Regions from separate parts of the Oxobacter pfennigii genome, predicted to be linked through region 1. Evidence: riboswitches for the same ligand, from Rfam matches in the RefSeq annotation. Region 1 holds a riboswitch; the other holds the start of a gene.
What was found. A riboswitch is a leader RNA that binds a small molecule or an ion and turns the genes downstream of it on or off. The one in region 1 is predicted to bind glycine.
Positions count from the first base shown of each region.

Region 2: another riboswitch for glycine. It lies ahead of serC (3-phosphoserine/phosphohydroxythreonine transaminase); the one in region 1 lies ahead of gcvH (glycine cleavage system protein GcvH).

Region 1 covers NZ_LKET01000016.1:121,998-138,228, forward strand. The annotation lists gene OXPF_RS02215 (MBL fold metallo-hydrolase) at 1-149, shown strand, start outside; gene OXPF_RS02220 (DegV family protein) at 178-1,044, shown strand; gene OXPF_RS02225 (exodeoxyribonuclease III) at 1,063-1,821, shown strand; gene OXPF_RS02230 (heparan-alpha-glucosaminide N-acetyltransferase) at 1,880-2,572, shown strand; gene OXPF_RS02235 (methylenetetrahydrofolate reductase C-terminal domain-containing protein) at 2,585-4,153, opposite strand; gene OXPF_RS02240 (methylenetetrahydrofolate reductase C-terminal domain-containing protein) at 4,332-5,897, opposite strand; gene lplA (lipoate--protein ligase) at 6,191-7,177, opposite strand; glycine riboswitch at 7,320-7,422, shown strand; glycine riboswitch at 7,426-7,500, shown strand; gene gcvH (glycine cleavage system protein GcvH) at 7,564-7,947, shown strand; gene gcvPA (aminomethyl-transferring glycine dehydrogenase subunit GcvPA) at 7,949-9,307, shown strand; gene gcvPB (aminomethyl-transferring glycine dehydrogenase subunit GcvPB) at 9,309-10,757, shown strand; gene lpdA (dihydrolipoyl dehydrogenase) at 10,764-12,170, shown strand; gene gcvT (glycine cleavage system aminomethyltransferase GcvT) at 12,188-14,836, shown strand; gene OXPF_RS02275 (poly-gamma-glutamate hydrolase family protein) at 15,046-15,744, shown strand; gene OXPF_RS02280 (poly-gamma-glutamate hydrolase family protein) at 15,900-16,231, opposite strand, start outside.
Region 2 covers NZ_LKET01000068.1:174,151-190,381, reverse strand. The annotation lists gene OXPF_RS20375 (acyl-CoA dehydrogenase) at 1-3, shown strand, start outside; gene OXPF_RS20370 (electron transfer flavoprotein subunit beta/FixA family protein) at 19-798, shown strand; gene OXPF_RS20365 (electron transfer flavoprotein subunit alpha/FixB family protein) at 817-1,824, shown strand; gene OXPF_RS20360 (3-hydroxybutyryl-CoA dehydrogenase) at 1,858-2,709, shown strand; gene OXPF_RS20355 (pyruvate carboxylase) at 2,816-6,250, opposite strand; gene OXPF_RS20350 (cobalamin B12-binding domain-containing protein) at 6,583-7,221, shown strand; gene OXPF_RS20345 (uroporphyrinogen decarboxylase/cobalamine-independent methonine synthase family protein) at 7,221-8,585, shown strand; gene gap (type I glyceraldehyde-3-phosphate dehydrogenase) at 8,808-9,818, shown strand; gene OXPF_RS20335 (DedA family protein) at 10,004-10,633, shown strand; gene OXPF_RS20330 (3-phosphoglycerate dehydrogenase family protein) at 10,703-11,875, opposite strand; gene serC (3-phosphoserine/phosphohydroxythreonine transaminase) at 11,887-12,963, opposite strand; glycine riboswitch at 13,058-13,151, opposite strand; gene OXPF_RS20320 (DMT family transporter) at 13,532-14,440, shown strand; gene greA (transcription elongation factor GreA) at 14,460-14,942, shown strand; gene OXPF_RS20310 (MFS transporter) at 15,470-16,231, shown strand, end outside.

The sequences.
Region 1 (16,231 bases):
AGATATGCATTTTAAACAACATGAAGATAAGTTACAGAAGCTTTCACTTGTGCTTATCCTCTATGTCGGCATTTTTAGCATATCTGTACGATAAGGATACCATCTCATATGAAATAGAAAATGGTAAACTATATTATTTTTTAGTATAATGTAAGATATGAAAGGAGTGTGATTCAAATGCAGACAGTAATATTGACAGATTCCTGCAGCGACCTTCCATTAAGCTATGTAGAAGAAAACAACATTCACGTCATAGGAATGGCATACAATTTTAAAGGTCAGGAGCATATAGATGATTTCGGCAAGACATTAAGCTATAAAGAATTTTATGATAATCTTAGGGCAGGTGAGATGTCCTCCACATCTCAGATTAATGTATTTACTTTTGTTGAGATATTTAAAAAATATGTCAATGAAAGTAAATCAGTATTGTACATAGGCTTTTCATCTGCATTGAGCGGAAGCGTTAATAGTGCCAAGATAGCCAGGGAAACAGTTATGGAGGAAATTCCTGGTGCGGATATAACAGTAGTAGACAGCTTGTGTGCATCAGGCGGAGAAGGCCTTCTTGTATATCACGCCGTTGAAATGCTGAAAAAAGGCCATTCAAAGGATGAAATTGCAGACTGGGCAGAAAAGAACAAGCTTAAGGTCATTCATTGGTTCACCGTTGAAGATTTAAATCATTTAAAAAGGGGAGGAAGGGTATCAAGCACTGCTGCTTTTGTAGGCACCATATTGGATATAAAGCCTATTCTTCAGGTTAATGATGAAGGAAAGCTCATCCCCATAACGAAGGTAAAAGGAAGGAAAAAATCCATAAAGGCTTTGGCAGATAAGCTGAAGGAAATGATAGTGAGCCCGGAGGAACAGGTTATTTTCATAAATCACGGAGACTGCCTTGAAGAAGCTGAATATTTAAAAAGACTGGTACTTGAAGAAGTAAAGGTAAAGGATGTAGTGATAAATTATGTAGGACCCGTTGTAGGCTCTCATTCAGGTCCGGGAACATTGACAGCGTTCTTTATGGGAGATAAGAGATAGAAGTAAAGGGGATACATAATGAAAATATATTCATGGAATGTTAACGGAATAAGGGCCATTATGGGAAAAGGCTTCGTGGAATGGGTGAATAGCGAAAAGCCTGACATATTATGCCTGCAGGAAACCAAAGCAGCAGAGGACCAGATTGATTTAAGTGCAATCAGGGATGAAGGCTATGAGATATTTTGGAATGCAGCCGAAAAGAAGGGATACAGCGGAGTGGCAACCTTCTCTAAAATGAAGTCTTTATCAGTAAAATATGGCTTTGAAACAGAGAAATTCAATAATGAAGGAAGAATAATAATCACTGAATTCGAGGATTTTACCCTTTTTAACATATATTTTCCCAACGGCCAAATGGGAGAGGACAGACTTAATTACAAATTGGAGTTTTATGATGAGGCTCTAAAATATTTTGACAGCTTAAGGGACGCAGGAAAGAATGTGATAATCTGCGGAGACTATAACACGGCACACAGAGAAGTTGACTTGAAAAATCCAAAATCCAATGAAAATTATTCAGGTTTTTTACCTATTGAACGCCAGTGGATTGACAAGCTTATTTCTCATGGATATGTGGATGTTTACAGGACAATGTATCCTGATACAGTCAAGTACTCCTGGTGGAGCTACAGATTCAGCGCCCGGGCAAGAAATATAGGTTGGAGAATTGATTATTTCTTTGTAAACCAGGACTTCTATTCGAGGATTAAAAGCTGCGATATGCTAAATGATATACAGGGGTCAGACCACTGTCCCATATTTATTGAAATATAGTTGTGAAAGTTACGGATTGCACAAAATTGCATCCGTAATTTTTTAAGGGGAGTTTTTTATGGAAAAAGCAAATTTTAAAATAAGGGCATGGGAAATAGATTTTTTAAGGGGAATAGCATTAATATGCATGATAATATTTCATATAGTCTTTGACCTTAGGGATTTATATAATATACCAATAGATTATGCAAAAGGCTTTTTCTATTATGAAGGCAAGTTTTCGGCAATATTATTTATGCTTATATCAGGTATAAGCAGCTCATTTAGCCGCAATAATTTTAAAAGAGGGTTAAAAATATTTTCAATAGCCATGTTTATAACTCTGGCAACATATATTTTCGACCCCCGTCTTATTATAAAATTCGGTATACTTCATTATTTTGGTATAAGCATGATGCTTTATGGTATTTTCAAGGATTTAAATAAGTATTTGCTGCTTATAACAGGGACGGTGATTATAGTAATAGGCAATATTTTTTCAAACATGACTGTAGTATCTCCATATCTTTTTCCTATTGGGCTTATATCATCAAGCTTTTTTTCGTCGGATTACTACCCCATATTCCCCTGGTTCGGCATATTTTTATACGGTATTGCCATAGGAAAATTCTTATATAAGGAAAAGAGGAGCATATTTAATTTCACCATACCCGATAACCCCATCAACTTCTTAGGGAGGCATTCGTTGATTGTGTATCTTTTGCACCAGCCTGTTATTTTATTTATACTAAATGTAGTGATGAAAAAGTAAGCCTAAATAAAATCAGTGTATTTTTTTATGAACAGGCTCAACACCGTATTTTTTAGCATTATGATCTCTTCCCAAATATAGATTTATCCAGGATGAAGTCTGAGTCAAATGATAATTACAGGGCGGTATCACATCATGGTCCAGCTCCCGGGTTTTGCCGCTGTTTTTTAGCCGGGCATAAGCTCTTACCCATTCGCATTTTTTCTTAAAAGGATATACCTCACACCAGCCGAGGTAGCTTCCTCCGCAAATACCGTTTCTTATTTGCTTCGGGCATTGGGACATGGGGCAGACATATGCCACGTCCGGAAGAGCGCAGTCGCCGCAATCCTTGCAATGATAAAGTACGGTTTTTGAAATATGTTCAACAAAATGAAAAGGCTCTTCCAATGGAGTGTCTTCAATGGCCTTGCATATAGCCCTCATGGGCTTCCACAAAGGAGTACCCGGCTCCAGCATAAGGCTGTGAACTATTTTTGACATGGGGTAAACCAATTCCACTTTGGTGTCCAATGGCCTTTCTCTTCTTTCAGAAACTGCGTCCCTATTAAGGCCCGTCTTTTCATCTTTTTCGAAATAATAAAACCCGTCCCGTATGGGGTAGTCAAATTGAGGTAAAAAGTCCATCCATGTACCTGACAATTCCTCTCCTTTGTCTATGATATACTCAACATCCTCATATCTTATGCCATGGCCGCCTATATGTACCCCGGCATATCCCATTCCCTTCATAATAGCATAAAGCTTTGCACACCTTAAAAGCTTTGCTTCTGCTCCTTTATCAGGTGAATAGCTTTCATTTTCAATTTCCGACAGCAATTTATCTGTTACGATGACACCGGGAATTCTGTTTTTATTCATAAGCTTGGCTGTGCCGTGAGACAGCACATAAATATTGCCTATAACAGGAATATTCAAATTAAGGCTGTTAATAAAAAGAAGCAATTCATGGATTTTTCTCGCATCGTAGCCAATCTGGCTGACAATATATTTGGCACCGGAGCTGATTTTCATTTTGAGCTTATAATACTGAACCATGGTTTCTGCCTCGGTCTGCTTGAAGGGGGAACATACGGCACCTGCGAAGAAATCGCTTGGGTTATGTTTTATGATTCCTCTTATCCCTTTGTATTCTAAGCCTTTATTCATCTCTTCTAAAAGCATCAGAACATGCATGGGCTCTAAATCAAATACCGGCTTTGGCCTGCCGAGGAATCCTGCATATACATAATCACCGGTCATAACAAGTATGTTCCTGACCTTTGTGCGGTCCAGCGAATACAAAAGGCCTTCCAATTCATTTCTGTTCTTGTCCTTGCAGGTAAAATGAACCAAAGGTTCTATACCGAGCTTTATTACTTCAGAGGCTAAGCCTTCGGGTGTGATTGCAGGCACCCCTCCCGGGTTATCCGTTAAGGTTAAGGCATGAATTCTTTGGCCTTTGGCCGCTAATTTTGCATTTTCAATTACAGCTTCCTGGGTCTTTTCATTTGCTCCTCTTCCGGGAACCAGCTCCCAGGTAACAGACATTTTACTTTTATCAAAAAGAGATTCTTTAAATTTATTTATGTCTGAGTCCATATAATCATCCTTTTAAATTAATCTATCTGTTTTTAGCATTCTATAATTTTCATTAATTATGCAGAATAAGAGCTCCTGAACCCGCTAAAATCAAAAATTGTTAGCAGGTCCAGAAAACCTTGTTACTTTATAATAAAATATCCCGGATTAAATCCGGGATATTTTATTATAAAGATTATTATTTTTTCTTTTCTATTCTTTCAACACCGTACTTAGCAGCGTTATGATCTCTTCCAAGATACATGTTAATCCATGAAGAGTGCTGGTAAGTATCATAATTTAACGGTGTATTTACATCGTGATCCAGCTCGTGTTCGTGGCCTTTTTTCTTAAGTCTTGAGTAAGCACGTACATAAGCGCATTTTTTCTTTCCGGGATATACCTCGCACCATCCGTCATAGCTTCCGCCGCAAGCTCCGTTTCTCTGGTTCTTGGGGCATTGTGACATAGGACAAACATAACCTACGTCAGGAAGTGCACAGTCTCCGCAGTCTTTACAATCATAAAGAGCAGTTTTTGCCATGTGCTCCACGAAGTGGAATGCTTTTTCCAGCTTGGTTCCCTCTATATTTTTACAGACAAATTTCATTGGGCCCCATAATGGGGTTCCGGGCTCAAGCATCAATGCGTGAGTAAAGGTAGACAATGGATAAACAAGTTCTACTTTTGTATCCAATGGCCTTCCTTTTCTCTCGGTAAACTTGTCTATATTTAAGCCGGTCTTTTCATCTTTCTCATAGTAGTAGAAACCGTCAGGAATAGGATAATTAAATTCGGGTATAAGGCTCATCCAATCTTTGCTGAGCTCTTCACCTTTGTCGATGATGTATTCAACATCTTCATATTTTATTCCATGGCCGCCGATTTGAACTCCGGCGTATCCTATACCTTTAAACAGGGCATACATTTTTGCAGCTCTTAACATTCTTGCAGCTTTACCCTTATCCGGTGCTTTGCTTTCTTCTTCTAATTCTTTTAACATTTTGTCTGTTACTACGCAGCCCGGAATTTTGTTATTATTCATAAGCTTGGCTGTGCCGTAAGACAGCACATAAATATTGCCAACTACAGGTATATCCCAGCCGTTGGATTTAATAAAATGAATAAGTTCATGAATTTTTCTTGCATCAAAACCAATCTGGCTTATTATGAACTGAGCACCGGAAGCAACTTTCATTTTTAATTTGTAGTATTGTGCCATCTGCTCAGCTTCTGTCTTTTTAAACGGTGAACTAACAGCTCCTGCAAAGAAATCGCTGGGTTTATGCTTGATAGTACCCCTCATGCCTTTGTATTCCAAACCGTCGTTCATTTCATTAACTAATGATAAAACATGCATAGGATCAAGGTCGAATACAGGCTTTGGCCTTCCTGTGTAACCGGTATATACATAGTCACCGGTCATAATAAGAAGGTTTCTTGCTTCCGCACGGTCAAGGGCATAAAGCAGACCTTCAATCTGGTTTCTGTTTTTGTCCTTACAGGTAAAATGAACCAAAGGTTCAATCCCTAATTTGACAATTTCTGCTGCCAGGCTTTCGGCTGCGATTGCGGGATTACCGCCGGGCATGTCGGTCAATGTAAGAGCATGCACTCTGCCGCCTTTTGCTGCCTGTTCAGCATATTCGATTGCTTCTTCCTGAGCCTTTTCATGAGCTCCTCTTCCAGGAACAAGCTCCCATGTTACAGATAAAGTATCCTTGTCTAAAAGGGATTCTTTAAACTTATTAATTTTTGTTTCCATGGCGCGCCTCACCCTTTTCTTATATTTTAATACGAACATATAATTGATATGAACATATATAGTTTGTCTATATTTTATCTTACTTTATATTTAAAAATTTATAAAGTATTTGAACTATACATGACAAAATAGTGCAAAAAAATATACAAATTATATCTGTACCATAATATAATAAGTATAGCTTTAACACCCCATTAATTATATAATTAAATTTAATATAAAATCAACTACTTACACAAAGTACCATAAAAGGCAGGTCAATAAAGGACGCGGGGTACAGGTTCCCCCTAGGCTTATATCCCCCAAAGGACGAAAACCAGATCATCAACACTTATACCAGATATGAACTTTGTAATATCAATTGAAGATAATGCCTTCGCTAATTGTCCTTCATCATGCTTTATGCCTAAAAGAACTCCTTCCAATGCCGAAATATCCTCCATGCCGAAAAAATCCCCATATATTTTAGCTGAAGTAATAATGCCGCCTTTAACATCCAAATAGGCTTCTACAAGGCCGCCGGGAAGCTTCTTCTCATTGTGGAATGTGTATTTGGGAGAGCCTCCGAAATTCCATTCCCAGGTAGAATATTTTTCGTCGGCAAGCTTCTGTATGTTTGAAATGTCTTCATTTGTTAAATCATATATTGTACCTTCATTGTCCGTGTTTTTCACATGTTCCATTATCAATTGTGTAAATTTCATAATATCCAGAGGTGTCTTTAAATGGCTGCTTATATTAGTTACACGGCTTGAAACAGATTTTACGCTTTTTCCTTCAAATTTTGCCTCCTTTACTTTAAGAGCAGCTGAAATATCTGCAATTTGAGAAGCAAATAAAAGGGTTCCATGATGAAGCATTCTATTTCCTATGCTGTATTGGGCATTGCCGGATATTTTTTTACCTTCAATTGTAATATCGTTTCTTCCGGAAAATTCAGCATTTACGGAAAGGTTATTTAAAACTTCTATTATAGGAAGGGTGAATTTTTTAAAGTCATTAAAATTTTTATCTTTGCTGCCGGAGGTAAATGTGAAGTTTAAGTTTCCCAAATCATGAAAAACAGCACCTCCGCCTGACAGCCTTCTGACAACAGGTATGTTGTTGTTTCTGACGTATTCAAGATTTATTTCAGATAATGTATTTTGATTCTTGCCTATTATTATACTGGGACCGTTTCTCCACAACATAAAGCAATCATCTTCAAAATTCTTAAGTACGTATTCTTCGCAGGCCAGATTAAAATATGGGTTGATGGAATCGTTGTAGATGTAAAGCAAAATATCACCCCTTGTATACATTTTATTATAGAATAGCAAAAATTTATTTGGGCAACAATAGCTTTAATATTTTGGGTTATTCAAAATCCATTGACAAGGGTTTTAACAGGGTGCTATGATTAGAAAAAGAAAATAATGCCAGATGAAGGCAATGGGAGACATCAATTTATGATGGCCGAAGAAGAAATGCGGTATCTGCCGGGATACCTGCAGAAACTTTCAGGCAAAAGTATCGTTGTCTGATGGGGCTCTGAAAAGACCATATGGGCACCGAAGGAGGAAGCCATGAAGTTTGGCGACACTCTCAGGTAAAGGAAACAGAGAATGTAAGGCTTTAGCTTTGCATTCTTTTTTATTTATAAAAATATTGGAAAGGAGTAATAAAAATGAAGATTATTGAAGGCTTGTATTACACTAAGAATCATGAATGGTTAAAGGTATCGGCAACAAAGGCATATGCCGGTATAACAGATTATGCCCAGCATGAATTGGGAGATATCGTATATGTGGAATTGCCAGAAACAGGAACAGATCTAAAGCAGGATGAGGCATTTGGTGCTGTCGAATCTGTAAAAGCTGCATCGGATATATTTATGCCTGTATCCGGTACAATTACTGAAGCAAACGACGCAGTAGTTGATGACCCTTCTCTGGTTAATCAGGACGCCTTTGAAAACTGGATGATTTCATTTGATATAAGGGACCTGTCCGAGCTTGAAAATTTGATGGATGCAGCTGCATATGAGGAATTCTGCAACCGGGAGGAATAAAATGAGTAGGTTTATACCAAATACCCCAAATGACCGCCAAAGGATGCTTGACACCTTAAATCTTAAATCCACAGAGGACTTATTTAATGCCATTCCTGAGAGTATCCGCTTAAAAGGCCATTTGAATCTCAATAGCGGTATATCAGAGCTTGAGCTGCTGAGCCATATGAAGGCATTGGCCTACAAGAATAGGGGTACGGAAGAATTGACATGCTTTTTAGGCGCCGGTGCTTATGACAGGTATATCCCATCCGTTATTGATCATTTAATCTCCCGTTCGGAATTTTACACAGCTTACACGCCTTATCAGCCTGAGATAAGCCAGGGAACCCTTCAGGCCATCTTTGAATTCCAGACCATGATTGCCAACCTTACGGGGATGGAGGTGGCAAATGCTTCCATGTATGACGGAGCATCGGCCTGCGGTGAAGCAGCATTGATGGCAGCAGATGCATCCAAGAGAAGACAGGTTTTAGTATCTAAGACAGTGCATCCTGAGGTAAGGGAAGTTCTCTCCTCCTATGTGCGCTTCAACGGAATGGAACTTTTAGAAATTGACAGCAAATATGGGGTGACAGATAAAGAAAAGCTGAATTCCTTATTATCGGCTGACACTGCGGCAGTGGTTCTTCAGAACCCCAACTTCTTTGGAATAATCGAGGATTTTGAGGCTATAGAGCAGCCCATCCATAATAACAAATCCCTTATGATTGTGAATGTTTCCAATCCTTTATCTTTAAGCTTAATTAAAAGCCCGGGAGAAATAAAGGCAGATATCGTTGTGGGGGAAGGCCAGTCCTTCGGAGTTAATTTAAGCTTTGGAGGGCCTTACCTTGGGTTTATGGCTACAACTTCCAAGCTAATGAGAAAGCTTCCGGGAAGGATTGTAGGCCAGACTACGGATATTGAAGGGAAAAGGGCATTTGTATTGACGCTTCAGGCAAGAGAGCAGCATATAAGAAGGGAGAAGGCAACATCGAATATTTGTTCAAACCAGTCTTTAAATGCCCTTTGTGCTACAATCTATCTTTCTTATATGGGCAAATGCGGTTTTAAAGAAGCAGCACAGCAGAGCATGAAAAAAGCTCACTATCTTCACGGCAAGCTTAAGGCGGCAGGATTTAATCTTATATTTGAAAAGCCCTTCTTCAATGAATTTGCTGTTTCCTTAAACAAGGATCCGATTGCTGTTAACGAGAGGCTTTTAAAAGAAGGAATATTGGGCGGGTATGTTCTGGGTGAAAAAGAACTTGGGAATGAATATAAAGGCAAAAGCGGACTATTAATTTGTGTGACTGAAAAGCGTACAAAGGATGAGATAGATAAGCTTGTTTCAATACTCTATAAGGAGGGTAAATAAATTGGGTTACGATAAATTGATTTTTGAACTCTCCTCTATTGACAGGGCTGCATATAATATTCCGGCCTGGGAAGAAAAGGAAGACTATGATGATGCCATACCGGAGAATTTAAGGAGAAAGGATGAACTTATTCTGCCTGAGGTAAGTGAACCTGAGGTTGTAAGGCATTATACTCAGCTTTCCATGAAAAATTACGGTTTGGACGGAGGATTTTATCCCTTAGGCTCCTGCACCATGAAATACAACCCCAAGATTAATGAAGATATGGCAAGATTAAAGGGCTTTGCAGACTTACATCCTTATCAGCCTAAAGAAACAGTTCAAGGGGCTTTGGAGCTCATGTATGAGCTATCTTGTATGCTCTCTGAAATAACCGGTATGGCAAAATTCAGCCTTCAGCCGGCAGCAGGAGCCCATGGCGAGCTGGCGGGTCTTATGATTTTCAAGGCATATCATGAAAGCCGCAAGGATTTTAAACGTAAAAAAGTTATAGTACCCGATTCCTCCCACGGCACTAATCCTGCCAGTGCGGCACAGGCAGGATTTGAGGTCGTTGAGATAAAATCGGCACCTGACGGCACCGTAGACATAGAAGCCTTAAAAGCAGCGTTAAATGATGAAGTAGCAGGCCTTATGCTTACAAACCCAAATACTCTTGGATTATTTGAAACCAATATCGAAGAAATCGCAAGGCTTACACACCAGGCCGGAGGTCTTTTATACTATGACGGCGCCAACATGAATGCCATCATGGGTATAACACGGCCGGGGGACATGGGCTTTGATGTAATACACCTTAATCTGCATAAAACCTTTTCCACTCCCCATGGCGGCGGCGGTCCGGGTGCAGGGCCTGTAGGAGTAGCAAAAGGGCTCGTGGGCTTTTTGCCCTATCCTATGGTGGAAAAACAGGAGGACAATTATTACTTAAAGATTGACAGCCCCTTATCTATAGGAAAGATAAGGAGCTTTTACGGAAGCTTTGGAATACTCTTAAGAGCTTACTGCTACATTCTGACCATGGGAGCTAACGGTTTAAAAGAAGCTTCCTGTGTTGCAGTATTGAATGCAAATTATCTGAGGGAAAAGCTAAAGAAATACTATGAACTTCCTTATGACCGTATATGCATGCATGAATTTGTTTTAGCCGGCCTCGGAAAAAATGCTCCTGGAGTAGCAACTCTTGATGTGGCTAAGAGGTTGTTGGACTTAGGCTATCATCCTCCTACAATTTATTTTCCTCTCATAGTTGAAAATGCCATGATGATTGAGCCTACAGAAACTGAAAGCATAGAAACTCTTGATGCATTTATCGATGCCATGATACAAATTGCAGGTGAGGCAAAGAATGAGCCGGAAAAGCTTAAGGAAGCACCTATAACGAGAGGAGTAAGAAGGCTGGATGAGGTTAAGGCAGCAAGAACGCCGGTGCTTAAATGGCAGCCTTAAAAAATTATGGAAAAGCATGATTATAATTTAATGGTTATAGGTGGAGGCCCGGGAGGATATACAGCCGCCATAAGAGGAGCCCAATTAGGCTTTAAGGTATGCTTGGTAGAAAAACAAAATATAGGAGGTACCTGCTTAAATACGGGATGTATCCCGACAAAAGCTTTATATAAGAGTGCAGAAGTCTATAATTCAGTTAAGAAAAGTGAAGAATTCGGTATTTTAAGCCATCATATATCTATAAACTGGGAGCTGGTACAGCAAAGAAAAACAGGTATTACCCAAAAGCTTAAGGAGGGAATTCTAAAGCTCATTGAAGCTAATAATATCACCATTATAAATGGTGAGGCGGAATTTGTCGATAAAAACAGAGTGCTAATAAAGGGTGAAAGCCCAGAAAAAAATCGGATTTCTGCAGACAGAATAATAATTGCCACAGGTTCAAAAGCATCTAGACCTCCAATTGAGGATGCCGACCTTCCGGGGGTATTAGACAGCAGTTCACTTTTATCAATTGACCATATCCCTGAAAGCCTCGCAATTATTGGCGGAGGTGTAATTGGAATGGAGTTTGGCGCCATATTCAATGCCTTAGGAAGCAAGGTCACGGTAGTTGAATTTTTGCCGAATATATTGGCACAATTGGACAGCGATATGGTAAAGAGGCTTATGCCTATATATAAGAAAAAGGGCATTGAAATATTGACAGGCTCCAGGGTGCTGAAAATAGAGAAAAAACATAAGTTGGAACTTTTGGTTTCAACAAAAAAAGGTGAAGTCAATATAGAAGCAGATTATGTTTTGCTGTCAACTGGACGCCAGCCTGATCTTGAAGCCTTGAAACTTGATAATGCTAAAGTTGAATACCATAAAAAGGGCATATTTACGAACAGTTTTGGCGTCACGAATGTTCCTCATATATATGCCATAGGCGATGTGACAGGCGGTATAATGCTGGCCCATGCCGCAGCTCATCAGGGGATTGCTGCTGTTGAGCATATCGCCGGTTTAAAGCCTAATGAAAATAATGTGGTCCCGGCTTGTGTCTTTACTTTTCCCGAAATAGCCTATGCAGGCATGACGGAAGATGAAGCTAAATCAAAGGGAATTGTATATAAAACAAGCAGGTTCATGTTCGGCGCTAACGGAAAGGCCTTGATATTAGGCGAAGGAGAGGGCTTTATAAAGGTAATTTGCGATGATATGGATGTGCTCTTAGGCGTGCATATTATGGGACCCCATGCATCGGATTTGATAAATGAAGGTATCCTTGCCATTGGTATGAAGCTAAAAGCAGAGGATATCATGGGTATAGTGCACCCTCATCCGACATTAGGAGAGACTTTTTTGGAAGCCGTCATGGGAATTAAAGGTGTATCTATTCACTCGGTACCGGTAAAAAAGAATTTATAAGGAGGAAGGCCGGGATTATGAATACTTTAAAAAGAACAGTACTTTATGAAGAACATTTGTCTCTTAAAGCTTCCATGGTAGACTTCGGTGGATGGGATATGCCGGTAAATTATCCTGCCGGAATTGTGGAAGAGCATTTATATACAAGAAAAAAAGCCGGACTTTTTGACATATCTCACATGGGGAGATTTAAAATTGTGGGCAGGGAGGCGGTGCCATACCTTCAGCATGTTCTGACAAACAATGTATTAGCACTGGATTTATTGCAATCCCAATACACAATGATTCCCAATGAAAAGGGTGGGGCATTAGATGATGCTTATCTTTACCGCTTTTATGAGGATGAATTTCTGCTTGTTGTCAACGCATCAAATGCGCAAAAGGACTGGGCTCATTTAACGGAAGAAATTAAAAAATTTGATTGTCAAATGACCGATGAATCAAACAGCATTGCTATGATTTCAGTTCAAGGGCCTTTATCGAAGGATATAATAATTGGCATATCCAATGACCCTTACCTTACAGAGCCTGTAAAAAATGCTCTCAATATATTAGAGCTTGACGGCAAAGAAGTATTAGTTGCCAAAACCGGATATACGGGAGAACCCATAGGTTTCGAGCTCTTTGTAAAGTCAGATGATGCCGTTCCAATGTGGAAGCTTTTAATGGAAAAGGGGGCCATGCCGGCAGGTTTAGGCGCAAGGGATACCTTGAGGCTGGAAGCAGGATTGCCACTATATGGTCATGAGCTAGGACTGGATGTTGAAGGAATTGAGATACCAATCTTTTCCTGCCCCCTGGCTAAATTTGCCGTAAGCTTTGCAAATGTTAAAGGCAATTATATAGGAAGAGAGGCTTTATTAAAACAATTTGAAGCCTTTCAAAAAATATTAAAAAGAGATTTTTCGGATATAAAAGACTTGCCTAAAATAGTTAAACCCTTTGCTTTAATTGACAAAGGAATTGCAAGGGCTGGATTTAAGATTTTCAAGGAGGGAAGTGAAGCCGGTTACGTTACCAGCGGCACCATGATTCCTTATCTTAAAACCGAAGGCCAGGGCCTAAGCACTAAAATAAAAGAGGAAAAGGCCATGAGGTCAATAGGTTTAGCCCTTGTAAACAGCGATATATTGATTGATGATGAAATAGAGGTAGAAATCCGTAGCAATAAATCAAAGGCAGTGATTGTGCCTTATCATTTAAGAGGAGATGCACCTCCCTTTGCCCGTCCCATACTTTATGGTGTTACTGAAGAATATACAAGTGACACTTCAGGAGATTATAAAACTAAAACTCTTAATTTAATTGAAAAAAGCCTTAATAACCATTTATGGAGGCAGGAGGAATGTATTAATTTAATACCTTCGGAGCAAACCCATTCCAATGCCGTCAGGTTGTTATCCGTAACGGATCCGTCCTTCCGATATGCCGAGCATAAAAAGACCAAGTCCTTTTATGATTATGATATATTCTACTATCAGGGTACAAACTTCATAGATGAGGTGGAACATTTACTGGCATATGAGCTTAAGAAATATTTCAATTGTTCCCTTGTGGAAAGCAGGCTAATAAGCGGACAGATGGCAAATACAGCGGTTTTCAGTGCCTTGATGGATTTTAAAAACCGTGCCAACAGAAAGCGCGATGCAAAAAGGCTGGGCTATGTGATGAACAACCATATAATAAGGGGAGGGCATTTGAGCGCCCAGCCCATGGGTGCGTTGCATGACTATATTGCCATAGACCCTGTTACCGAAAAGGCAGCTATAGTCAATTTCCCGGTTTTAAAGGACAATACCTTTAAAATAGATGCCGGAGAAACTAAAAAGCTTATTGACAGATACAAACCGGAGCTCATAATCTTCGGCAAGAGCATGATTTTGCACAAGGAACCTGTTTCGGAAATAAGAAGGTTCATAGATGAGCAAAACATAAATACCGTTATAATGTATGATATGGCACATGTTTTAGGGTTAGTAGGGGATTACTTTCAGAATCCCTTTAAAGAGGGCGCTGAAATTGTAACCGGATCAACCCACAAGACCTTTTTCGGAACTCAAAGAGGCGTTATTGCAGCAAACTACAGGGAAGAAGAACTAAAGTGGGAACTGTGGGAAACCATAGAAAACAGAGCTTTCCCCGGAAGTGTAAGCAATCATCATTTGGGAACCATGCTGGGACTTTTAATGGCGGCCTATGAAATGAATCATTTTAAAGATGAATATCAGAAAAACATAGTTGACAATGCAAAGTATTTTGCAAAAGCCTTGAAAAATGACGGCCTTGATGTAGCGGGAGATCCTTCGATTTCCTTTACCGAAACCCATCAGGTTATTGTGAGGGTGGGCTATGGCACAGGTCCTTTGATAGCAAGAAGGCTGGAAGATAACAACATCATAGTAAACTATCAGGCAACTCCTGAAGAAGAAGGCTTTACAGCTTCAGGAGCGCTAAGGATTGGTGTTTCTGAAATGGTCAGGTTTGGCTTTGGACAAAATGAATTTGATAAATTAGCAGAATTGATGGCCGACGTCATTTTAATGAATAAGGATGTAAAAGAAGAGGTTAAAAAATTAAGGAGCTCATATATAGATATGAAGTATTGCTTTACTGACAGGGAAATTGAGAACTGTATAAATAAGCTAGGCAGTAAAATTTTTAAATAAGAATGATTTTCTATTTCATGAAATGGAATAATGGCATGCAGATTATAAACAATAAAAGAAGGCTGATACGTCTGGGAAAGTATGAGATCCTAAGGTGGAGTTTTGTAAATTTCATGGTTCTATGCTATTATACATATAGTTTCTATCCGCTTTAACAGTTGGTTTTATTTCGTTTACTTGAATATTAGTTTTAGAACGGAGGCTTACATATGGAAAATGGCGCAGCAAGGTTTATTCTAGCTTTTAGTTTATCACTTATGATTATGACAATTTTATCAGGGGTTAATTCATTTGCCGCTGCAGATAAATACAATAATTTTAGGGAATTAAGCCTTAATGAAAAGTTAGATACGGATTATAAAATTACCCGATCATATTCCAATTCAAATATTGCCGTTATTGCAATCCATGGCGGCAATATAGAAAAGGGCAGCAGCGAATTAGCTTATGAATTGGCTTCCCAGGGCAATTTTAATTATTATTCTTTTGAAGGAATAAAAAAGGAGGGTAACCTGTCTCTCCACATTACTTCCAACAATTTTGATGAGCCAACTGCCCTTGATATGATATCTAAATCAGATACAACATTATCTGTACATGGATGTGCCGGCAAAGATGAATTTACCTATATTGGCGGACTGGATAAAGAGCTGGCCGAAAAAATCAGGGTTTCTCTTAAAGCCCATGGATTTACTGTTTTGGACCCTCCCCAGCATTTAGCCGGCATATACAAGTCAAATGTCATTAACCTCAATGCAAGAAATAAGGGAGTCCAGTTGGAAATATCGGCAGGTTTAAGGGATCACTTTCTAAAACCCCATGGCCAAAGGGAAGTATTTGATAGATATATAAATGCTTTATTAGAGGCTCTAAATACTATTGATAACCAGGAAACCTTGCAAAAATAGACTATGAATTTATAGTCTATTTTTACTATCAAAAGCCACTTTCTTATGGAAAAGAAAGTGGCTTTTGATGATTTCTACTAAACTTCAGCAGTAACCTTGCTGAAAAAATATGGTTTCCTTATGCCTAGCATAGTGACAGTTAAGAATTTGGTCTGCTATTTTTTTGTTTCTTCTTTAAGCTTGTCTATTAATTCTTTCGGTGAATTGAAGTCGTATTGTAAAACTTCTTTAATGGTCTTATCTATATCAGTATCGGATCTATTGAATGCAGCATTTTCATTGGCGTTTTGCCTAGCCATAGAAGACGGAGATGCATTGTTGGGATGAGGCTTTAAAGTTTCAACCGCTAAAGGCCAGCTGCTGCTAAGTGCATTATTTATGTTTGTGACGTATGATTGAAAGTATGCGTCATCCTTTAAAAGCGCATCTCTCATGCCTTTGGATACTGCTATCTGTACTCCTCCCAGTTTATATGTGTCAAACAATA
Region 2 (16,231 bases), on a different contig from region 1:
TAGTGGGGGTGAATTAGTATGAAGATAGTTGTTTGTATCAAGCAGGTTCCGGATACCAATGAAGTTAGGATAGACCCGGTTACAGGGACTCTTATAAGGGAAGGAGTTCCAAGTATAATAAACCCTGATGACATGAATGCGCTGGAAGAGGCTTTAAGGATGAAAGAGACTTTAGGTGCTTATGTCACCGTGCTGACAATGGGGCCTAATCAAGCTGAAAAGGCATTAAGACAGGCACTGGCTATGGGCGCCGATGAGGCCATACTGTTATCAGACAGGGCATTTGCCGGAGCAGATACCTGGGCTACATCTCTTACACTTGCAAAGGCAATTGAAAAAATAGGTTATGATTTAATTTTTGCCGGCCGGCAGGCCATTGACGGAGACACAGCTCAGGTGGGTCCGGAAATTGCCGAGCATTTAGGATTGCCTCAGGTTACTTATGTTCAGAAAGTTGACATTGACGGTGAAATATTAACGGTTCAAAGAGCTCTTGAAGACGGTTATGAGACATTAAAACTATCCTTACCTTGCCTTCTTACGGCAATAAAGGAGCTTAACCAACCAAGATACATGAATATGTATGATATATTTACCTGCTTTGAAAAACAAATAAAATTTATGAGTGCAGATGACCTTGGTATAGACAAATCCAAATTAGGGTTATCAGGTTCACCTACTAAGGTCAGGGCATCCTTCACAAAAAGCCCTAAGACACCGGGAGAAAAAATAGACATGCCTCCTAAAGAGAGCGCAGGGGCTATTGCGGGGAAATTAAAAGAAAGGCAGCTAATATAGCTTAAGGGGGGTGTTGAAATGAGTAAGGAATATAAAGGAGTATGGGTATTTGCCGAACAGAGGGACGGAAAACTTCAAAAAATTGCTTTAGAGCTCACAGGCAAGGGAAGAGAGATAGCCGACAAGCTCGGTGAAAGCCTTACGGCAGTTCTTTTGGGACACAATGTTTCAAATCAGGCTAAATTATTAATTGAAAGCGGCGCTGACAGGGTATTGGTGGCTGACGATCCTCTTCTTAAGGAATATACCACCGACGGATATACAAAGGTCATATGCGATTTGATAAATGAAAGAAAGCCTGAAATTATGTTCATAGGCGCCACATATATAGGGAGAGACTTAGGCCCGAGAGTGGCGGGAAGAATACACACAGGGCTTACGGCAGACTGTACGGCACTTGATATAGATGGTGAAACTAAAAACCTGCTGATGACCAGGCCGGCCTTTGGGGGAAACCTCATGGCCACCATCGAATGCTCAAATTACAGGCCTCAGATGTCAACGGTAAGACCAGGAGTTTTCAGCGTTCCGGACACTAATGCAGGAAGAACCGGAGAGGTCGAAAACGTAAACGTAAATCTTGCCGATAAGGATATAAGGGCTAAGGTTGTTGAGATCGTTAAATCAGTAAAAGAGATAGTGGATATTACAGAGGCACAGATAATCGTGTCAGGAGGAAGGGGTGTCGGTAACCAGGAAGGATTTAGTATACTAAGAGAACTGGCTGAAGCCCTTGGAGGAACGGTAGGAGGTTCCCGTGCTGCCGTTGATTCCGGATGGATTGAAAAGAACTTTCAGGTTGGCCAGACCGGTAAGACAGTAAGGCCTAAGCTCTATATAGCATGCGGAATTTCGGGAGCTATACAGCACCTGGCAGGTATGCAGGAGAGCGATTATATAATAGCCATAAATAAGAACGGCGACGCTCCTATAATGGGCGTGGCAGACTTAGCTGTAGTAGGAGATCTATACAAGGTCGTACCTGAGCTTACAAGAGAGGTTCAGGCATTAAAAGGCATTCGTTAGTTAAATATCTTTTAATAAAAATTGGGAGGGGAAATTATGAAGGTTTGTGTTATCGGCGCAGGAACAATGGGAGCCGGAATTGCCCAGTGCTTTGCAAGCGGCGGATTTGACGTTGTATTGTGCGATGTAAAAGCTGAATTTGTTGACAAGGGATATGGCATCATAGAAAAGTCTCTTTCAAAGCTCGTTTCCAAGGGTAAAATGGAACAGTCCCAGATGGACGCTCTATTAGGAAGAATTAAAAAGACTATAGATAATAAAGACGCTGCCGACTGTGATCTGGTTGTGGAAGCAATTATCGAAAACATGAATGTGAAAAAGGAGCTTTTCAAAAACCTGGATGAAATTTGCAAACCGGAAACCATACTGGCATCCAATACTTCTTCGCTTTCAATAACTGAGATAGCTTCAGCCACTAAAAGACGGGATAAGGTTGTAGGAATGCACTTTTTTAATCCTGCTGCCGTTATGAAGCTTATTGAGATAATAAGGGGCATGGATACATCTAACGAGACTTATGAGAAGATAAAAGAGATATCCGTATCTTTAGGAAAAGACCCTGTTGAAGTAAAAGAGTTCCCGGGATTTGTAGTAAACAGGATACTTATCCCCATGATAAATGAAGCCGTCGGAATATTGGCTGAAGGCATTGCTTCAGCAGAAGATATCGACAAGGCAATGATGCTGGGTGCCAACCATCCCATGGGGCCATTGGCTCTTGCAGACCTAATAGGCAATGATGTAAATCTTGCTATAATGGAAGTTCTGTATACCGAAACCGGAGATTCAAAGTACAGGCCTCATCCTCTTTTAAGAAAGATGGTCAGGGGGGGCTATCTCGGAAGGAAGAGCGGAAAAGGTTTTTTTGACTATAGCGGAAAATAATTAAGATAAAAGTTTAATAAAACAAATATTTAAATAAAATTAAAGCCTTTTCTAATTAAGAGAAAAGGCTTTAATTTTATATTTTTAATCTTTAGTTTGGAGCTATTTATTTAAGTTTTATAAGCAGCTCGCAGGATTTTACTATTTGTCCTTCCGAGACAAATACGGTATCAATAACTCCGGCAGCTGGTGCAGATACGATAGTCTCCATCTTCATGGCTTCTATAACCAAAAGAGGTTGATGTTCCTTAACTTCATCTCCTTGTGCAGCTAAAAGCTTCAAGACGGTACCGGGTATACTGGCACCTACCTCTTTATTGTTTGAAGGGTCTGCCATCTTTGTGGCTTCAACAGCGCTCTTTGAACTTGATGCCGCTGCTTTATCCTTTATCTTTACTTCTCTCCTGTTGCCATCCACTTCAAAGACTAAGGTTCTTTTGCCTTCATTATCTAATTTTCCAATCTCCAACAGCTGTATTATCAATATCTTTCCTTCGGCAATTTCGGCCTCACATGTTTCGCCTTCTACCAATCCGTGGAAGAATATATCGCTTCCCAACCTGCTTAAATCGCCGTGTTCAATCCTGAAATTGAGGTAATCTTCATATACATCAGGATACAATACGTAACTTAAGCGGTGTTTCATGGAGGCGCTTAAGTTATATCTTTCCTTCAAGAAGCGGCCAACTTCCTCAAAATCCTCAGGAGGCAAAAGTTCTCCGGGGCGCACGGTAATTGGTTTATCACCCTTTAAAACCAATGCCTGCAGTGCTTCGGGGAAACCGCCCATGGGCTGGCCCATCATACCTTTGAAATAGGAAACTGCCGAATCAGGGAAGGACAGGTTCTTTCCTTTTTCTAAAATGTTTTCAGGCGTCAAGTTGTTCTTTACCATGAATATGGCCATATCGCCTACCATTTTTGAAGAGGGTGTTACTTTAACTATGTCGCCTACCATAAAGTTAACAGACCTGAACATTTCCTTTACTTCCGTAAATCTGTGGCCTAATCCGAAGCTTTCAACCTGGGGTTTTAAATTTGAGTACTGGCCTCCGGGTATTTCATAGCTGTATATCTCGGCAGAGCCTGATTTCATGTCCGATTCAAACTCTGAGTAAACGGGGCGTACTGCTTCCCAGTAATCAGATATGGTCTGAAGTTCATTTACATTCATACCTGTATCTCTTTTGGTGTTCTTAAGAGCAGCCACTATGGAGTTTAAGGCAGGCTGGCTGGTTAATCCCGACATGCTGTTAAATGCCGTATCTGCAATGTCGACTCCGGCATCTGCCGCCATCAATACTGTAGCAACTCCGTTTCCTGTTGTATCATGGGTGTGGAGGTGAATTGGTATTGATATTTCCTCTTTTAAAGTCTTAATAAGCTTATAAGCTGCGTGTGGCTTTAAGAGGGCTGACATATCTTTTATTGCCAGTATGTGAGCTCCGGTTTTTTCTATTTCTTTAGCCATATCCACATAGTATTTTAAATTGTATTTTTCTCTTTTATCATCAAGGATGTCACCGGTATAGCAAATACAAGCCTCGGCAATTTTACCCTGCTTTAATACTTCTTCAATGGATAATTTCATGCCTTCCAGCCAGTTTAGAGAATCAAAAATTCTGAATACGTCAATACCTGAAATGGCAGACTGTTTAATAAATTCCTTTATTACATTGTCAGGATAATTCTTGTATCCTACAGCGTTGGCACCCCTAAATAACATCTGGAATAGTATATTTGGTATTCTCTTTCTTAATTCCTCAAGCCTTGCCCAGGGGGATTCACCGAGGAATCTGTAAGCAACGTCAAAGGTGGCTCCGCCCCACATTTCAAGGGAAAACAAATCCTTTCCCACTACAGATAATTCCTTTGCTATTTTAATCATGTCCCTGGTTCTCATTCTTGTAGCTATCAAGGACTGATGGGCATCACGCATGGTAGTGTCGGATATAAGGAGCTTGTTTTGAGCTTTAATCCAGTCAACTAAACCTTTAGGTCCCTTTTCATCTAAAATGTTTTTAGTTCCGTATAATTTTTCGGGCATATTAATTGGCGGAACGGGAGGAACATCAAAATCCCTTTTTTCCCCTCGTGTTTTATTGACAACGGTTTCACCTATAAAGGTCAATACCTTAAGCTCGGTATCCGTTCTAGGGGTTACATTAAAGAGGTCGGGGTTATCTCCTATAAAACCAGTGTCGCATTCACCCTTTAAAAATTTTTCGTGATTTAATACATTTATAAGGAAATCTATATTGGTTTTGACGCCTGATATGGTCATTTCCTTGATGGAACGTACTGATTTTCTCACGGCATCATCAAAGGTTCTGGAGGTAGCGGATATTTTAACTAAAAGGCTGTCATAATAAGGGCTTATTACAGCACCTGCAAAGCCGTTTCCTCCATCCAGCCTTATACCGTAGCCCGAGCCTGAGCGGTATACATCTATTTTTCCGGTATCCGGGGCAAAATTATTTGAAGGGTCTTCAGTTGTCACCCTGCACTGTATCGAGTAACCTCTCGGAACTATATCGGCCTGGGATTTTATATCTATTTCCCTGGAATCCAAGGAATAGCCCTGTGCTATCAATATCTGATTCTGAACTATATCTATTCCTGTTACGTTTTCAGTAACGGTATGCTCAACCTGAATTCTGGGATTCATTTCAATGAAATAATGATTTCCATGGGCATCCACCAAGAATTCCAAAGTGCCTGCGCTTCTATAATTAACGGATTTTGCCAATTTAATTGCATCATTGCATATATCATCTCTCTTCTCTTGTGAGAGGGAAAAGGCAGGCGTGAATTCTATTACCTTCTGGTGCCTTCTTTGTATTGAACAGTCCCTTTCATGGAGATGAACAATATTTCCGTATTTATCCCCTAAGACCTGCACCTCAATATGTTTGGGACGTTCAAGATATTTTTCAATGAATATGTCATCAATTCCAAAGGCTTTCCTGGCTTCATTTTTTGCACTTTCATAAGCCTGGGCAAGCTCTTCTTCATTATTTACAATTCTCATACCTCTTCCGCCTCCTCCGGCAGAAGCCTTAAGCATTACGGGATAACCGCAGAATTTAGCATATTCCTTTGCTTCCTCAATAGAAGTTGCAGGTTTATCTACTCCAGGAATTGTAGGGACATTTACACTTTTCGCCGCGATTTTTGATTTTATTTTATCGCCCAGTTTTTCCATCATTTCTGGAGCAGGTCCAATAAACTCTATCCCTGCTTCTATACATTTTCTTGCAAATTCAGGATTTTCAGCCAAGAAACCATAGCCGGGGTGAATTGCATCCACTCCTTTTTTAACTGCCAGGCTTATGATTTCTTCAATATTTAAATATGCTTCAATTGGTCCGAGACCTTTGCCGATAAGATAAGATTCGTCTGCTTTTGTGCGGAAAAGTGAGCGTTTATCTTCACTGGAGTAAATTGCTACGGTACGAATACCCAGTTCATGACATGCCCTGAATATCCTTATAGCGATTTCTCCCCTATTTGCAGCCATTACTCTTTTAAACTTTTTAATCAATTTTGCAACTCCTTTCTCTGTTTCTTTCAATCTTCAATAATGCTATCGATAACGATATATATTAGAATATTATATCCTATGAAGTGGCAGAACACAATGATATTATGTGCTTTACTTATAAAAATTTCATTAATCCCAACAATAAATTTTAAAATATTATATATATATATTCTGCAAATTTCTTGAATATTTCCTGCATAATTTTCATGGATAAAATAGAAAGTATTGGTAATATATGATAAGTTCATTATGTAATAAAACTAGGATCAATTAGAGATAATTAAATTATATACAAAATGCGTAAAATTTACTTTCTGGAGGTTGTTATAATGGTAGACTTAAAGGCGTTAACAGATTCGGTAGGTGAACTTGATGAAGAGCGAGTGCTTAATGTGCTGGAAGATTTTGTAGCAAGCAGCCCATCTGAAGAAGAGGCACAAAAAGTTGTTGCGGCGTGTCAAAGCGGTATGGCAATAGTTGGTGATCTCTATGAAAAAGGCGAATATTTTGTAGGAGACCTTATATTTGCAGGAGAGCTTTTGACAAACGCTATCAATACATTAAAGCCTGTTTTAGGAAGCTCAAGCTCACAAAAGGCAGGAAAAATAATAATAGGCACCGTAGCAGGAGATTTGCACGATATAGGGAAAAATATATTCAAAAGCATGTCTGAGGCTGCAGGCTTTGAAGTTATTGACTTAGGAATTGATCAGCCGGCAAGCGCCTTTGTGGAAAAGGTGAAGCAAGTAAAGCCGGACATTGTAGGTATGAGCGGAGTATTGACACTGGCACTGGAGGCTATGAAAGAAACAGTTGATGCATTAAAGGAAGCAGGGCTTCGGGACAGCATTAAGGTTATCATAGGCGGAAACCCTGTTACAAAGGAAGCCTGTGAGCAAATCGGAGCCGATGCATTTACCACCAATGCCGCAGAAGGAGTAAAAATTATTCAGGGGTGGGTGAAATAATGAGTGATGCAAAAGCACTGCAGCAGGAGAGAACGGAAATATTTCAGGATGTATACGACAATAAAATCCCCAAAAGGGTTCCCATTAATATAGCCATGGGCTTAGAACCTACTGCACAGTTTGGCGGAATTGATATGACCTCAGCCCAGTGGAAGCCATCAATGGTGGCAGAAGCCGCCGATAAGCTCTGCCAGACTGTTTTCAGCGACGTATGCGTATTCAGCGGGTCTTTAAGGCTTCCATCCTTTTATCAGAGCGTTGATTCCCAATCTTTTGTAATGGGTTCAAATGGCTTCATTCAGCACCCGGAAGTAATAGGAATGGATCCCGAGGATTATGATTATTTGATAGAAAAACCCTATGATTGTTTGTTAGAAAGGGTAATACCAAGACAATATAAAGCCCTTGATATAAATGATCCCATAAGGATGGCAATAAACCTGACTAAATCATTCACGGCATATAATAATGATATGATGGAACTGGGTATGATAAGAAATAAGCTGGTAGAAAAATATGGATACTATCCCGGCGGCCCCATAACAGCCGGAGGATTTACAGAAGCCGCCTTTGACTTTCTGGCTGACCAGCTGAGAAGCTTCAGAGGAGTCAGTATGGACGTAAGAAGGATGAGGGATAAAGTTAAAGCTGCCTGTGAAGCCTTATATCCCATAGTGTTTAAAAAAGGACTGCCATCATCGGTATCAAATTATACCCACGTATTCTTCCCGCTGCACATGCCTACATTCATGAGGGAAAAGGATTTTGCCGAACTATGGTGGCCGACATTTAAGAGGCATTTGGAGGAATATGCTTCCCTTGGAGTCCACAGCAGGATATTTTGCGAGGATAACTGGGACAGATATGTAGATTATCTCTATGAATTGCCGACGGATACCTATCTGTATTTCGAATATGGTACTCCAAAATTAATCAAGGAGAAGCTGGGCAAGAAATTCATACTATCCGGATTTTACCCTGTAGGGCTTTTGAAAACAGGAACAAAACAACAGGTAATAGATAAAGCAAAGGAAATAATAGATATCATGGCGCCGGGAGGAAAGTATATTTTCACTTGGGATAAGAATCCATTGACCATAAACGATATCAACATTGATAACCTGGTGGCTTTGACGGATTTTGTCAGGGATTATGCCGTATATCAAAATCCCGGCCAAAAAGCAGGGATGGAATTTAACACGGAAGATTATAAAATTGCACCATCTAAAAAGCTTGAAAGCAAATATTTCACCACCTGGGATCAGTTTAAATCATCCCATCCCGAGGTATCGGATTTGGGAGAGCCTAAGCTGCAGGGATTGGAAGAGAGAGTATTCCAATTTTTAATGTATTTGCTGCTGTAAAAACAAAGGTACTTCAATTTGAAGTACCCTTTTTCATTTTATATAATATTAATAATATATAAAATTATTGATTTTGCGATTATTTGTTATACACTATTGTATATATATACTATACTATATATTGACATTTTAAACAATTCATACGTATAATATATTATGTTAGCTGTATTTAATGGAAGATTTTTAATATAAATCTTAATTATTCTTTAAGGGGGATTTGTCATGCCAATAAGGATAGCTATGAATGGATTCGGAAGAGTCGGAAGGGTACTCATGAGAATAGCAAAGGAGCAGTTGAATGATGATATTGAAATCGTCGCTATAAATGCCAGGTCATCTGTTGAAACCCTGGGACATCTTCTTAAATTTGATTCCAGTTACGGGCATTTCAACGGTACCATCGAATATGAAGAAAACGCACTTATAATTGATAACAGGAAAATAAGAGTTTTTTCAAGCAGTGATCCTAAGGAACTGCCGTATAAAGAATTAGGTGTTGATATAGCTGTTGACACAACAGGCGCTTTCACCAAGAGAAGCAAGGCTATGTCACATATAGAAGCCGGTGCAAAGAAGGTTATTATAACTGCCCCTGGAACAGATGAAGACATAACAATTGTAATGGGTGTCAATGAAGGTCAATATGAATCACCGAATCATCATATTATATCCAACGCTTCTTGTACAACCAACTGTCTGGCTCCCGTGGCTAAGGTCTTAGATGAAAACTTCGGTATAGTAAAAGGTTTAATGACTACAGTACACGCATATACCAATGATCAGGAAATTCTTGATAAAAGTCATAAGGATTTAAGAAGGGCAAGGGCTGCGGCTGTATCGATAATTCCTACTACCACCGGTGCTGCAAAGGCAGTAGGCAAGGTATTGCCCAGCTTAAACGGAAAAATTAACGGTTTTGCACTTCGCGTGCCTACCCCTACAGTCTCAATAACTGACTTTGTGTGCGAGCTTAAAAAAGAAGTTACAGAGAAGGAAATAAATGAAGCCTTAAAAAATGCATCACAAGGGAGCTTAAAAGGCATACTGGGATATTCCGACGAGCCTCTTGTTTCAGTGGACTACAAAGGGGATCCAAGATCATCAATAGTTGACGGACTCTCCACCATGGTTACGGGAAAAAATATGGCTAAAGTGGTTTCCTGGTATGATAATGAATGGGGATATACCTGCAGGGTTGCAGATCTTATAAATTATGTAGCAGAAAGATTATAATATTAAGGCAGGATTATTATGAAGCCTTCATACATTTGAGTATGAAGGCTTCATAATTTTATGTTATTAATTAAGAAAAAAACCTATTTTATGGGCTTATTTATGATATTATAGATATGAATTGTAATTGGGTAAAAGCTTATAAATTTACATGAGAATGAACAGTAAAAAACAGGAGGAATAGTATGCAAAATTGGATAACGGAATTTATGGGGCAGTTTGGATATCTAGGCATCTTTCTTTTGATTGCAATAGAAAATATTTTTCCTCCCATACCTTCGGAGATAATACTTACCTTCGGCGGATTTATGACTACATATACGAAAATGACGTTTTCAGGAGTAGTCCTATATTCGACGGCGGGTTCAGTAGGCGGTGCCATAGTGCTGTATAAAATAGGCCATTTGTATGACGGAAATAAAATGGAAAAAATAATAGACCGCTATGGACATATACTTAAGGTAAAAAATGATGATATCAACAAAGCCTCTTCCTGGTTCAGAAGATATGGCAACCAGGCAGTTTTTTTCTGCAGGATGGTTCCTTTAATCAGAAGCTTAATATCCATTCCTGCCGGTATGTCAAAAATGAAATTTACACCTTTTTTGTTATTTACCGTGGCAGGAAGCTTGATCTGGAATATATTACTGGTAGGCGCCGGCGCACTGTTAGGAGAAAACTGGCATAAAATTGTTGAGTTCATGGACATTTATTCAAATATTACATATTTTTTATTGGGAGCCGCAGGCATCATTATTATAGCTTTATGGGCATATAGAAGGAGAAGGATTAAGCTTAGAAAAGAACAGGAGTAATTACAGGCATATGAAAAGAGCTTTGCCGATATCAATATGGATAGCAGTAAAGCTCTTTATTAATATTAATTATGGATTGCAAAGAACTCTGACCATTCTTAAGCCTTCTATTTTTTTGATTCTTTCCACGACATCTGCACTTAAAGCAGCATCGATATCTATTATGCTGTATGCCAGCTCTTCTTTTTGATGAGTGAGCATGTTTGCTATATTTATTTTATTCTGAGCCAGTATGGTTGTAATCTGGCCTATCATGTTGGGTATATTGCTGTGGACTGTTGTGAGGCGTAAATTTCCGGAATGCTCAAGCTCACAGTCGGGGAAGTTTATAGAGTTTCTTACAGTGCCGTTTTCTAGAAAATCTTTTACCTGTAAAGCTGCCATTATAGCGCAGTTTTCCTCAGATTCGGGAGTAGAAGCACCGAGATGAGGGATGTTTATGACTCCTTCATGCTTCAAGAGCTCTTCACAAGGGAAGTCTGTTACATAGCAGGATAAAATACCCTTATCCAAAGCCTCCAAAACATCACAGGTTTCCACCAATTCGCCTCTTGCAAGGTTTATAAGGCGGGCACCTTTTTTCATTATGTTAAATTTATCCTTGTTAAACATGCCCTTGGTTTTTGAACTTAAGGGAATGTGTATTGATATATAATCCGACGTTGCAATGAGGTTATCCAGACTGGAAGCTCTTATTACATTACAGGATAATCCCCAGGCTGAGCTTATGGAAATAAAGGGGTCATATCCTATTACATCCATGCCTAAAGCCAAAGCGTCATTTGCCACCATTACGCCGACAGCCCCAAGGCCGATTACGCCGATTCTCTTGCCTTTTATTTCCGGGCCTTCAAATTGGGATTTCCCCTTTTCAACCAGCTTGCCTACCTCATCCCCCTTGCCGATTAGAGTCTTTGCCCAATTCATGCCCTGATATATGTGCCTTGACGAAAGAAAAAGGGCAGTCAGTACAAGCTCTTTAACGGCGTTTGCATTGGCTCCGGGAGTATTGAATACTATAATTCCTTTTTCGCTGCACTTGTCGATTGGGATATTATTGACTCCGGCTCCTGCACGGGCTATGGCTTTAAGGTTTGAAGGCAGCTCCATGTCAAGCATGTTGGCACTTCTAACTATAATTGCATCGGGATTTTCAACGTTTTCCGATACAGTATATTTATCTGATGGTAAAAGATCGAGTCCCATCTTTGATATATTATTAAGGGTTTTAACTGTATACATTCAAAGTCCTCCTATATATTTTCCTTTTCAAATTTCCTTATAAATTCCGCCAGCTTCTTTACTCCATCAATAGGCATAGCATTATAAATGCTGGCTCTTAAACCGCCTACGGAAGCATGGCCTCCAAGTGTTGTCAAACCCATCACTTCGGCTTCAGAGATAAATTTCTTGTTCAACTCATCGGTAGGTGCCATAAATGGTATATTCATTAATGACCTATCCTTTTTATTGACAGGGGAGGTAAATAATTTTGATTCCTCCAATGCACTATATAAAATTTCCGCTTTCTCCATATTTATCTTCTCCATTGCTTTTACACCGCCTAATTGGAGCAGCCATTCAAATACCAAGCCGGCAATATATATGCTGTAACAGGGAGGGGTGTTATACAGAGATTTACCCTTTGCCTGTACGTCATATCTTAGCATGGAGGGCGTGTTCTCAAAATGCTTACCTAGAAGGTCATTTCTTATTATTACCACTGTAAGGCCGGCAGGACCCATGTTCTTTTGAGCACCTGCGTATATGAGCCCGAATTTTGTGACATCAATTTCTTCAGATAAAATACTGCTGGAGTAATCGGCAACCAGAGGTACGTCGCCGGTATCCGGAAGGGTAGTAAAACGGGTTCCTTCGATTGTATTATTTCCGGTGATATGCACATAGTCTATATCTTTTGATATTGTATAATTTTCAGGAATATATGAGAACTTCTTATCTTCGGAAGAGGCAATAACATTGACATTACCGAATAATTTGGCTTCAGTCATGGCTTTTTTAGACCAGGAGCCGGTATTTATATAATCAGCGCTTTTATATTTACACATAAAATTCATAGGAACCATGGCAAACTGAGTAGAGGCACCGCCCTGTAAAAAAAGCACTGAATAACTTTCAGGTATATTCATAAGCTTGCGAAGGCTTGTTTCAGCATTCTCAATGATGGAAGCAAATGCTTTTGACCTGTGACTCATTTCCATAACAGACATTCCGCTTCCTTTATAATCAAGCATTTCTTCAGATGCTCTATTAAGTACCCATTCAGGAAGCATGGAGGGACCGGCAGAAAAATTATATACTCTCTTCATATGAATTCTCCTCATATAATAAATTTTTATAAAATAAAAAAGGGCAAACTGATGGTAAACCCCTGGGAATGTATAGTAAATAAGCATATAGATATGCATTATCTCTGTCCTTTTGCCTGAGAGATTATTTCTAAAAAAAGAAATTTGCCCCTTCGGCGCCAATCAATGGTCTCTCCAGAGGTTCGTCCTGTTGAAGTCTTTTTAACCCGTGAGTTTCACTCCTTTGGTGAGCTGCCAGTGTCATTTACGCGCAGCTGCTCTTCCTCAACAATCATCCGAATATATTGAATTGTATGTAATATATTAAGCTTAATTATAGTTTTGACAAGTAAAAGTGTCAAGGAATAGTTTGTTGTTTATTTGTAATATTTGTACACTTAGCCAGTATTGACTAAACTAAATCCATATTGTGAAAATATTGATTTGTTTACAAGCTATATGATATCATAAAATTTATATAGCAAATTTCATAAGCAATGATTTCAAATGGTATAGCCATTCGAAATATTATATTATTTAACTCATATTTGGTCTTTCACAGTAAAAGACGTAAAAAGGAGACTATAAAATGAAGGCACAGAAATTAAAATCCAATTTGTTTTTGCTGGCGGCAGCCCTCATATGGGGATTTGCGTTTGTGGCGCAGCGATTAAGCGTAGATTATATAGAACCCTTTACCTTTAACAGCATAAGGTTTATATTAGGAAGCATTTCTCTTTTGCCTCTTATTTTTTTTATGAGAAAGAAAAAAAACCATGAGCCTGACAATGAAAAGGGCAAGAAGAATCCGCTGTTTGCAGGAATCCTTGCCGGCAGCGTACTTTTTATAGGTGCATCATTGCAGCAAATAGGGCTTATTGAGACTACGGCAGGAAAGGCTGCATTTATCACCGGGCTGTACATTGTCATCGTTCCGATTTTAGGTATATTCTTAAAGCAATACGTGCGCTTGAGCACATGGATGGGTGTTTTGGTTGCTATAGCCGGACTTTACCTTTTATGCGTAATGGAGGACTTTACAATATCAAGAGGAGATCTATTCGAGCTCTTTGGAGCTTTCTTCTGGGCACTACATATAATTATAATTGACCGTTTCAGTGGGGAGGTAGATTCTCTGCTGCTCTCGTGTTTTCAGTTTCTAACTTGTGCGATGCTTAGCGGAGCTGCTGCTTTACTATTTGAAGACATAACCATTGAGGGGATAGTGGGCGCCGGAGTGCCCATTTTATATGGAGGTATTTGCTCAGTGGGAATAGCCTATACCTTACAGGTTATGGGTCAAAAGCATGCCGAGCCATCCCATGCGGCCATAATACTCAGCATGGAAACGGTTTTTGCAAGTCTTGGAGGGTTTATAATACTAAATGAAAATTTAGGCGCGAGGGGCTATATGGGATGCGCATTAATGCTTTTAGGTATGCTTTTGTCCCAGATGCAGAATTTCACCAGGAAGGAATCTATTGCTGTTAACTCTTAGCAGGAAGAAGGTTTTTTATATGCACAATTATCTTACTCAGGAAGCTATAAACAAGCTAAAGGAAGAAATAGAATATAGGAAAGTCGTATTAAGATACAAGATACTTGAGGACGTCAAAGAAGCAAGAGCCCATGGTGACTTAAGTGAAAACTTCGAATATAAGGCCGCTAAAAGGGAGAGGGGGAAAAACGAAAGCAGGATACGTTATTTGGAAAGAATGATAAGAACGGCTACTATAATAGAAGATAAGACCTCAATTGATGAAGTGGGCATAGGAAAGACCATAACCTTAAGATTTATTGAGGATGATGAAGTAGAAGAATATCATCTGGTTACAACTGTAGAGGTGGATCCTTTAAAAAATATAATCAGTATTGAATCCCCCCTTGGAAAGGCAATATATGGGCACAAGGCCGGAGATGAAATTAAGATACAATCTTTAAACGGAGAATATACTGTAAGAATTGAGAAGATCGCAATAACGGAGGGCAAAGATATTTAAGGAGGGGGCCCCCCTAACTGTTCCGATAACTGAAAGAGCTTTGATTTCGTTGATAAATGCTGGGAGACAGAGACATGAGAATTGGATAAGTCACGTTTCTCTCCCAGCATTTATTTGTTTTTTCTGTGTTGAAATTTGTAATATTTCTGTATATAATAAATGTCAGGCTAAAAGAAATAATACAAACGATAATAAAATAATTAAAAAACTGCAAAAGGTATTAACAACTTGTCGAATTTATGCTAGTATATAAATGCTTATATAAATAAAATAATAAACAAGATATTGCAAATGTAAAAGCAATGTTCGATAAGTGTTATTATTATATAAAGCATATTAAAATTTAATATTATTCCAGAAGCTTATTTTTCCATCCTTCTATATTAGGTGGAAAGTTAATTTAATTATAACAATTATTGCAGATTATTTTTAGAAAGGAGTTGAGTTTCTGGTTATTCCGTGAAGGATCGGGTTTAATAAGCAATTACAGCATTCATAATCTATTTTCTTAAGGAGAGTGTAATTAGATGAAAAAACCACTAAGTAAAGCCATAAAGACGTTCTATGGTGTTGGTGATCTTGGTTTCTCACTGATGACCAGCGTAGAACTCTATTTATTCGTATTCTTTCTAACAAATGTTGCAAAGTTTTCGCTGCCAATGGTTGCTCTTATAGGTTCCGTAACAAGTATAGTTGATGCAGTTTTATCTCCCTTCTATGGCGCTATAATAAGTGGTACCAAGCCTATGAAATGGGGACGTAACCGTTCCTGGATGCTTATTGCACCACCTGCGGTTGTAGTTCTGTATATGTTCCAGTATACAAAAATTGGACCGGAGCCAGTAGCTGCATTTTTAGTTTGTGCCGGATTTATTTTAAGTCATATTATTTGGAATATAGCTTGGGTTGGAAATGTATCTTTAATTTCAGTTTTGGCGAATAACCCTGAAGAACGTGGTCTTCTTGCATCAAGACGTGCAACTTACTCCGCTTTAGCTGGTGTGTTCTATTCATATATAGGTTCACCTTTGGCACAATGGCTGGGAGTTGTTACAGGTAATGAGGTATTAGGATATTCATTATTAGCAGGAATAATGGCCGCTACAATGTTAATTGGTTATTGGACAGTATTTAAAATCACTGATGGATATGAAGTAGAAGAAAATACAGCAAAAAGCTCGGCAGCTCCAAAAGCTGAAAAAGTATCCGGTGGAGTTATGTTAAAGATGGTGTTCCAGAATCCTCCGCTTCTCGTATTGTTATTAGGAGACTTCTTCAGATATATGGTT